3 regions of the Alkaliphilus flagellatus genome follow, and region 1 is predicted to be linked to each of the others. Evidence: riboswitches for the same ligand, from Rfam matches in the RefSeq annotation. Region 1 holds a riboswitch; each other region holds the start of a gene.
The links. Region 1 has a riboswitch for S-adenosylmethionine ahead of KQI88_RS16475 (methionine ABC transporter ATP-binding protein). Riboswitches for the same ligand answer to the same signal wherever they lie in the genome.
Positions count from the first base shown of each region.

Region 1 (3,285 bases):
TAGCTGGAGCTTTTCCACAGCTACTTAGTATTAAAGATAAAATAATAATTCCTACAATAGATAGTACAATATTTTTTTTCATTTTTAATTACCTCCTATTAATTTGTTTTGATATAAAGTTGCCGCTAAATTGTATGATTTGAACTATTACTATCAATAGTAATACGGTCCAAATCATAATTTCCTTATCAAATCTATGATATCCATACCTAATTGCTAAATCTCCTAGTCCACCTCCTCCTACTGCTCCTGCCATGGCGGAATACCCTATAACGTTGACAAGGGTAATTGTAATACCTAAAACAATGGCTGGCATGCTCTCTGGAATTAAAACCTTACATATTATTTGAATAGGGGTAGCCCCCATTGCCTGAGATGCCTCAATAATTCCCCAATTAACTTCTAGTAGTGCATTTTCGATAACCCTTGCATAAAACGGTATAGTGGCTACTGTCAAAGGTACTATAGCTGCCTTTGTGCCTATAGATGTACCAACTATTAGCCTAGTAAAGGGTATAATAGAAATCATTAATATAATAAATGGAAAAGAACGTCCAAAGTTTACTATATAAGAAAGGGTTCGATGTAAAATATTATTTTCTAAAATGTGTTTTTTTCTTGTGGAAACTAACAAAACTCCAATAGGAGTACCTATTAATACTGCAAATAATGTTGTAATTGAAACCATAAAAAGGGTTTGTTTAAATGCAGGTACAATTAATGTAATAAGTCTTGACACTATAAAACACCTACCTTTTTTGTTTTAAATAATTTAATAGATTCTTTAATATAAGTATTACTATCATTTTTATCTAATAAAAGCCTTGTATATGGATTTTGTGGAGATGAAAACACTTTGTTTACAGGGCCTTCCTCCACTATACTTCCGTCTTGTAATACTGCAACTCTATGACATATTTGCTCTATAACTTCCATTTGATGGGTTATTAACACTATAGTCACACCTAATCTTCCATTTATTTCCTTTAATAATTCTAGAATGCTTCTACTAGTAATTGGGTCTAGGGCAGAAGTAGACTCATCACTTAAAAGTATTTGTGGATTTGTTGCAAGTGCCCTAGCTATTGCTATACGCTGCCTTTGACCACCGCTAAGCTGAGACGGATAATGGTTTTTCTTATCGGCGAGATCTACCAAATTAAGCAATTCCTCTATTCGTTTGTTTCGCTCTTGTTTTTTAACACCAGCTAATTCTAAGGGATATGCTATATTATCAAAAACATTTCTGCTACTTAATAGATTGTAGTGTTGAAAAATCATACCTATATTCTTTCTTTCCTCTCTAAGTAGAGATGTAGATAGATTGGTTAAATTAACATTATTAACCCATACCTCTCCATAAGTTGGTTTTTCTAACAAATTTATACAACGAATAAGTGTAGACTTTCCAGCACCACTAACTCCCATTATCCCGTATATTTCACCCTTTTTGATATTTAAAGAAATATTTTTAATGGCCAAAACATTACCTTCCTTAGCCTCATATATCTTTGTAATATTGTTTAGATTTATCATAAAATCACCTCATAAAAGTATTTTAAAGAAATAAAAAAACCTCTTTCAAAATGAAAGAGGTTAACTAATAACATAATAAAATTAGGATTCCTCTCTCATCTCTCAACACAATTGTGTTGCTGGAATTAGCACCTTCGACTAAAGTCGTGGTTGCCGGGTTTCATCGGGCCAGTCCCTCCACCTCTCTGGATAAGAGTTTTCGTATTATTTAATTTAAAGTTTATTATATTGCCCTTTTTAATTAATGTCAAGTATTTTTTAAAAATTATTGATTTAGATTAAAAGCATCATGTAGTAGGTTTACAGCCTTATTTGCATCCTCTTCTTTAATTAGACAGGAAATAGTAGCATGAGAATCTGAACTTTGTAGTATTCTAATATTTTCTTTAGATAGGGCTGTAACTATAGTTGCCATTACACCAGGAATACCAGTAATCCTACTACCAATAATTGTAACTTTGCTACAGGCATTTAAAATATTATATTTGAATTGAAATTTATCCATTAATCTTTTTGTTAAATCTATTTGGTTTTCATCTATAGTAAAAACTTTTTTATCTATAAAAAAATTTATCATATCGATACTTATATTAGCATCAGCTAAAGAGGAAAATAATATGCTATCACCTTGTAAACTATCATCCATGGTAATAGAAACTTGAGAAATATGATTTTTGCTTGTAATTGCTGTCAATAGTTTTCCCTTATTAGGTCGAGTGGAGTATAGTTCTTTGCCTGTATGTGTATAATAATGAATTTTAGTTCCTGGGTGAGATGACATTGTATTTTTGATTTTTATAGTAAGGTTTCCTTTTTTCGAGATTTCTACCGCTCTAGGATGGATAACTTGAGCACCTTTGTCTGCCATTTGAAATACTTCTTCATAATTAATTTCATCTATAATTTTTGCATTAGGAACAATATTAGGATCAGCAGTCATAATACCATCAACATCTGTATAGATATCTACACTTTCTGCATTAAGTGCAACCCCTAAGGCAGCAGCTGTTGTATCACTACCGCCACGACCTAATGTTGTAATCTCACCTAGCTCAGTAGCACCTTGAAATCCTGTGACTATTACTATAGCACCATTACTAAGATGCGAAAGTATTTGTTTGTTGTCTATAGCTAGAATTTCTGCATTACCAAAAACAGAGTCGGTCAAAATACCAGCTTGGGGACCTGTAAGTATCACAACTTTTTCTCCCATTGCTTCTAATTGTGCACCTATTAATGATGAAGATATTATTTCTCCACAGGACATTAGTAAATCTAGGGTTTTTAGACTGTGTCCTGGGCAAGTAGAGGATATTAAATCCTTTAAAGTATCAGTTGCATAAGGTTCTCCTTTTCTGCCCATTGCAGAAAGAACTACTACAACAGATTTGCCTGCTTCTTTACATTTTAGTATTTTGCTTATTACCATTGCTCTTCTATCTTTAGTAGATAATGATGTTCCTCCGAATTTTTGGACTACTATTTTCATAAACAACACCTCTGATTTTCAAATTTCATAAACATTCAATCATACATTACATTATGCTGGAGAAATATAAATGTTTATCTTTCAATTTAAGTAAATAAAATAGAAAAAACTTATCATAAAAAAGCACAATTCTATTGCTATTTCATAATATGAAGTGAGAAATAAAAGATATTAAATTGAAAGGTGAGGTGCTAAGTATGAGTGAAGCAGGTGTATTATCAAATATTTTTGGTCGAGAAAGCAGCTTATTATTCTTCTTT
Region 1 is NZ_JAHLQK010000007.1:24,706-27,990, forward strand. Features, by position in the region: gene KQI88_RS16465 (MetQ/NlpA family ABC transporter substrate-binding protein) at 1-82, opposite strand, end outside; gene KQI88_RS16470 (methionine ABC transporter permease) at 89-739, opposite strand; gene KQI88_RS16475 (methionine ABC transporter ATP-binding protein) at 739-1,536, opposite strand; SAM riboswitch class I at 1,629-1,732, opposite strand; gene dapG (aspartate kinase) at 1,802-3,025, opposite strand; gene KQI88_RS16485 (hypothetical protein) at 3,223-3,285, shown strand, end outside.

Region 2 (3,285 bases), on a different contig from region 1:
TAGAAATGTTAAGTGCATGAATTGGATCTTCTATTGTACCATATATAGGAAATGATGGATTTAGCTTTTTTAAAATTGTACCTGTTAATGGGCCTAGAGCATCACCTATACAGCGATCAGTGCCGACACAAAAAATAAGTAGAGGCGCTCTAATATTATTATGCAAATATTTAGAAAGCTCCTCTATTGCTGAAGGAGCCTTATAATGACCTATGCAATTTGAAGTGTTTCTGTGATATTGACTTGTTTGTATATTCAAAAGAACACCCCCTTAAATAATATATAGGGGATGTTCTTATAATATTCCAATGATAAGAAACAAAAATTTTATAATTGTTTCCATAACATCAGACAACTTACCTAGTTAAATTAGAGTATTCAACTATTAGGTCGTCAATCTGTGTACTTAATTCGTAAATTTCATTTTTAGGTCTTTCATCATCCAAATAATTTCGGAGTTTAGTCTGCAACTGTTCTATTAGTAGCTCAAGTTCTTGTATTCTGTCTTGTATTCTGTCTTGTATTCTGTCCACAAAATCACCTCGTGAGTTGTCAAAGTAGTGTAATAAAAGTATTTTATAGTTTATACTATACAAATATTATATCACGACTAAAAAGTTTAATTATTAATTTATTATTACAAAATAAATCTAATGATATTTTTTGAAATATTCATATATAATGTAAGTATGTAGGGGTGATGAAATGGAGAAAATACTTGAAATTATTACTAAAGAAATAATGGTATTATTAATCGCTGCAATGCCGTTAATGGAGCTTAAAGGGGCTATTCCTATTGGTGTATCCATGGGACTCAGTCCCATACATGCTACTATCTTAGGTATTTTAGGTAGCCTAATTCCTGTTCCTTTTTTACTTTTTTTCTTAAAGCCTATTTTTATTAGGTTAAGAAGAACAAAGTTCTTTAGAAGTTTTGTAGATAAATTAGTTAAAAGTACACTGAAAAAAAGTAAAAAAATAAAAAAATATAGTATTATTGGATTAATAATTTTTGTGGCTATACCATTACCAGGCACTGGTGTATGGACAGGTAGTTTAGCCGCAATACTGTTTAATATACGATTTAGGCATGCCTTTCCTGCTATTGCACTAGGCAATACTATTGCAGGTGCTATTATGTTTATACTTAGTTATATTATGGTAAATATTTAGAAAGAAATATATGATAGAATTTTAATAAAAAGTTTCATATATGTAAAAAAATGTTGACATATAGGCCACCTAATGCTAATATTATTTCTAGTTACAATTAAATAAAAATCTTGATGCCTTATCAAGAGCGGTGGAGGGATAGGCCCAATGAAACCCGGCAACCATAATATATTTATATGTGTGGTGCTAAATCCTACAGAATTATAATTCTGAAAGATGAGGAAAGAGCAAAGAATATAGCCTCTTTCTGTTGAATGAGGTTTTTTTATTTTTTAATTTCACCATCTAAGGTATCAAAATGCAATTTTTATTGCTTAAGTGGGAAATAATAAAATGAAGAAGAACTAAGGAGGTTTTTTTAGTGATAAAAAGATTATTTACTTCAGAGTCAGTAACTGAAGGACATCCAGATAAAATATGCGACCAAATTTCCGATTCTATATTAGATGCTATTTTAGAAAAAGATCCATCAGCTAGAGTTGCTTGCGAAACAAGTGTTTCTACAGGACTTGTACTAGTTGCCGGTGAAATATCAACAGATTGCTATGTGGATATTCCTAAAATAGTTAGAAAGACAATAGAAGAGATAGGCTACACTAGGGCAAAATATGGTTTTGACTCTGACACATGCGCAGTATTAACTGCAATAGATGAGCAATCTCCAGATATTGCAATGGGAGTTAATGAAGCATTTGAAAATAAAAAAGGTGCACAAAAGGATGAGCTAGAATCTATAGGAGCAGGAGATCAAGGTATTATGTTTGGCTTTGCTTGCAACGAAACACCAGAGCTTATGCCACTACCTATTTCATTAGCACACAAACTAGCTAAAAGATTATCTGATGTAAGAAGAAATGGTACACTAGACTATTTAAGACCAGATGGAAAAACTCAAGTAACTGTTGAGTATGATGGAGACAAGCCTGTTAGAATCGATACAATAGTTATTTCTACACAGCACAGTCCTGATGTAGATGGTAAAACTATTGAAAAAGATATGATTGAGCATGTTATCAACAAAATTGTTCCAGAAGAATTATTAGATGCAAATACAAGATATTTCATTAATCCAACTGGTCGTTTTGTTATCGGAGGACCACAAGGAGATGCTGGTTTAACAGGAAGAAAAATAATTGTTGATACATACGGAGGATATGCTCGTCATGGTGGAGGAGCTTTTTCTGGAAAAGACGCAACAAAGGTAGACCGTTCTGCTGCATATGCTGCTAGATATGTTGCTAAAAATATAGTAGCTGCAGGCTTAGCAGACAAATGTGAAATCGAATTAGCCTATGCTATTGGGGTTGCAGAACCAGTATCTATACTAGTTGAAACATTTGGCACTGGTAAAGTAGACGAGTTAAAATTAACAGAACTTGTTAAAAAGCACTTTGATTTAAGACCAGCGGCTATTATTAGAGATTTAGAACTAAGAAAGCCTGGTTATAGAAAAGTTGCTGCTTATGGACACTTTGGAAGAACAGATCTAGACCTTACATGGGAAAGAACAGATAAGGCGGATATATTAAGAAAAGAAGCAGGACTATAAGATAAATTAGATCTATTCTCGAAAAAACTGATAGTAATATAAGGAATAGATAAATAAAAGGCAAATAAAAAAAGGACAAAGAGGATGATTCCACTTTGTCCTTTTTTTATTTACTTATGTACAATCATCTTAACCGGTAATATTCGAAGGGGCCCCTTCCAAAAGGAAGGATAACTTTGTACATTGAATTTGATAAAAAAGTAGGAGCTGCTCTAAAAGGAGACAGTATAGCAAAAGAATGGATTATTGATAGACTTAAACCATTAGTAGTTTCATATAGTAAAAAATATGGTGGACAAACTGGATGGGACGAGGAGCTTTATCAGGAAGGGGCATGGCAAATATTAGAGGCTTTAAATGTCTTTGATATTAGTAAGGGAGTTCCATTCCTAGGCTTTGTTACAATCAGACTAAAGCATCATTATCAAAATAGACGTAGAAAGGAAAAAATAACTATTTCTTTAGATCAGTTTGTTGGTGAAGATGAGGGGACATCTCTACTAGATTTATTAGTAGATGAAAAGGTTTCTATAGAGTCAGATTATTTAAAAGAAGAAGAGTAC
Region 2 is NZ_JAHLQK010000003.1:398,624-401,908, forward strand. Features, by position in the region: gene yyaC (spore protease YyaC) at 1-259, opposite strand, end outside; gene KQI88_RS09460 (Spo0E family sporulation regulatory protein-aspartic acid phosphatase) at 357-533, opposite strand; gene KQI88_RS09465 (COG2426 family protein) at 706-1,173, shown strand; SAM riboswitch class I at 1,289-1,396, shown strand; gene metK (methionine adenosyltransferase) at 1,535-2,722, shown strand; gene KQI88_RS09475 (sigma-70 family RNA polymerase sigma factor) at 2,899-3,285, shown strand, end outside.
Region 2: another riboswitch for S-adenosylmethionine. It lies ahead of metK (methionine adenosyltransferase); the one in region 1 lies ahead of KQI88_RS16475 (methionine ABC transporter ATP-binding protein).

Region 3 (3,285 bases), on a different contig from region 1:
ATCCTTTTAATAGGACAGACCTTTTATTTACTACTATATGGGGAAAAACTCCGAATATTTTTTCTTTCGTTACACATTTATTTGTTCCATAATTGTAATATAAACCTGCTATAGCCGCCCAACATATATATAAGGTGGACTTTACTTTTTTGTTGGAATAATCTATTACTTCCTTAAGTTCATTCCAGTACTCAATATCATCAAAATCTAAAAATTCTAATGGAGTTCCAGTAATAATCATTCCTTCATAACTGTTATTTTCTATGTCCCTAAGGGTTTTATAATATTCTTCTAAATAAGTTTTGTCTGTATTTTGAGGTGTGTAGGTTTCCATCTGCAAGAAATCTACCTTTATATCTATAGGCATATGGCCAAGTATATTTAGAAACTGAAATTCTGCTTCACTTTTTTTAGGCATTAAATTTACAATTAAAATACGAATTGCTTCAGAATTACAACTGTTAAAATTGCCTTTTATTTCTATACCTTCGCTAATTAGTTTATTAACTGATAAAAGGTTCTTGTTTATTATTAAAGACATTTAATCCCCATCCTCTCATAATTAAAGGCTTCCAACATCTAAAGATTAAGACATACCCTTCCTTGTAGTATGTGTTTCTAAGAGATGTAGAGTTATCACTCCCTCTCTGAGAGAAGGAGTCTTATAACTTTTAGCTATGGGACAGAACTGCTGTTTTAAGAGCTTGATCTATGTCTTCTATAAGATCTTCTACATCTTCGATTCCTATGGATAGTCTTATCATATCTGGTGTAACTCCAGCATTTAATTGTTCTTCTTCACTTAATTGAGCATGGGTAGTGCTTGCTGGGTGTATTACAAGGGACTTAGCATCTGCAACATTAGCAAGATGTGAAAATATTTCTAATGCTTCAATAAATCTTGTTCCTTCTTCTACTCCACCTTTTATACCAAAAGTAAATATGGAGCCAACTCCTTTTGGAAAATATTTTTTTGCAAGATCATAATATTTGTTACCTTCTAGGCTAGGATAATTTACCCAAGAAACAAGTGGGTGCACTTGTAAAAATTCTGCAATTTTTTTTGCATTTGAAACATGTCTGTCTACTCTTAATGAAAGGGTCTCCAGCCCTTGTAAAAATAAAAATGAGTTAAATGGACTTAGGGCTGCTCCTGTATCTCTTAAAAGCTGTACTCTTGCTTTTATAATATAAGCCGCTGCTCCTGTATCTTTAGCATATGCTATACCGTTATAGCTTGGGTCTGGCTTATTAAACTCTGGAAATTTACTATTGCCTAACCAATTAAAATTGCCAGAGTCTACTATTACTCCTCCTATAGAAGTCCCATGACCACCTATAAACTTTGTTGCAGAATGAACTACAATATCAGCACCATATTCTATTGGTTTTATAAGGTATGGTGTTGCAAATGTATTGTCTATAATTAATGGTATGTTGTGATTATGGGCAATGTTGGCAACTGCCTCAATATCAATAAGATTTATGCCAGGATTTCCTATGGTTTCTACAAAAATTGCCTTGGTTTTATCATTTATAGCATTTCTAAAGTTTTGTGGATCATCAGGATTTACGAATATAGTTTTAATACCTAACTTAGGAAGGGTTGTAGATAAAAGGTTGTATGTGCCACCATACAAGGTACTAGCTGAAACTATTTCGTCTCCTGCTCCTGCTATATTGATTATGGCGTAGGTAATTGCAGCAGAACCAGATGCAACAGCAAGAGCACCTACTCCTCCTTCTAAAGCTGCTATTCTTTTTTCAAAAACATCAGTTGTTGGATTCATAATTCTAGTGTAAATATTTCCTTCTTCTTTTAAAGCAAATAAATTTGCTCCATGCTCAACACTATTAAAAACATAGGATGTAGTCTGGTATATTGGAACTGCCCTAGAACCTGTTGCACTATCTACTTCCTGTCCTCCATGAACTTGTAATGTGTCAAATTTTAATTTTTTTTCCTCCATTTTGATCTCTCCTTAAAAATATTTTTATTAAATAACATAAAAAACCCCTTTCTCTAAATTTGAATAATCTAGATGAAAGAGGGCTTTACATGCAGCGGTAACTATTCCACAGCTCCCTCTCATCTTTCACTAGGATTTAATTAACCTAGGGTAGGAATTGGCACCTTTTCAGACAAATGAGTCTGAAGGTTGCCGAGGTTTCATAGGGCCTTTCCCTCCACCTCTCTTGATAAGAGTTTTGTTATTAAGTTTTTTAATATTATACTTTCCTACAAATAAAAAATTCCGCTATTGCTACCGCAATGCTCCATGGCGCACTCAATTTTTAGCATGGCTAAAAACTTCAAGTGCTTAAAATACTTCTAACCTCCTGCTTTCTTTAATTAGTTCATTATAAAAGAAAATTGGACTTTCTTAGATAATAAAAAAACCTCTTTAGCTGAAAGAGGTTGTAATAATCGTCTTCTTATCTTTCAGCTTATGCTGTAGGATTTAGCACCGGATATGTATATAAACATATTGGTTGCTGGGCTTCATAGGGCCTTTCCCTCCACCTCTCTTGATAAGTATTATATTAAATTAATGCTATTCTAATAAATATTAATTACTATGTCAATAGTTTTTATGTAATTTATGCTAATTATTATATATTATTTAAAATATATCAAAATTATAACTAGTATTTAAATATAATGCCTATAAAAGCAGCACCTACTAAATATAATATTGGATGTTTTTTATATTTGTTTATTAAATATAGCATGATTGAAAATAACACAATTGCCTTTAAATCTAATATTGATAAAATTTTATTTGTAGTCTTATATTTTTCAATATCAAACAAGGCAATTTTCGCCACTTCAAAGGCTACCGCTGCAATTAGCCCTGTTACTGCTGGTCTTATTCCATAAAAACTAGATTTTACAATAGGCTTTTCACTAAATTTCGCGAAGTAATGAGCAATTAATAATATTATTATAACAGATGGAGTTACAATTCCTATTGTTGCTACTATACCACCTAATACTCCAGCTGTTGTATTACCTACAAATGTGGCTGTATTTACCCCTATAGGACCTGGTGTAGACTCAGAAATTGCTATCATATCTAACAATTGCTCGTGGGTAATCCATCCATATTTATCTATTAACTGCTGAAGAAAAGGTAGGGTGGCAAGACCTCCGCCTACAGCGAATAATCCTATTTTAAAAAACTCTAAAAATAGCTTTAAATAAATCATCCTATATCATCCTCCTTAACTTCAACATTTTTACCTTTAAAAATACCTATTAATGCTGCCATAACTATTACAACT
Region 3 is NZ_JAHLQK010000003.1:173,599-176,883, reverse strand. Features, by position in the region: gene KQI88_RS08495 (homoserine O-succinyltransferase) at 1-541, opposite strand, end outside; gene KQI88_RS08490 (homocysteine synthase) at 672-1,970, opposite strand; SAM riboswitch class I at 2,087-2,206, opposite strand; SAM riboswitch class I at 2,434-2,539, opposite strand; gene KQI88_RS08485 (chromate transporter) at 2,647-3,210, opposite strand; gene KQI88_RS08480 (chromate transporter) at 3,207-3,285, opposite strand, start outside.
Region 3: another riboswitch for S-adenosylmethionine. It lies ahead of KQI88_RS08490 (homocysteine synthase); the one in region 1 lies ahead of KQI88_RS16475 (methionine ABC transporter ATP-binding protein).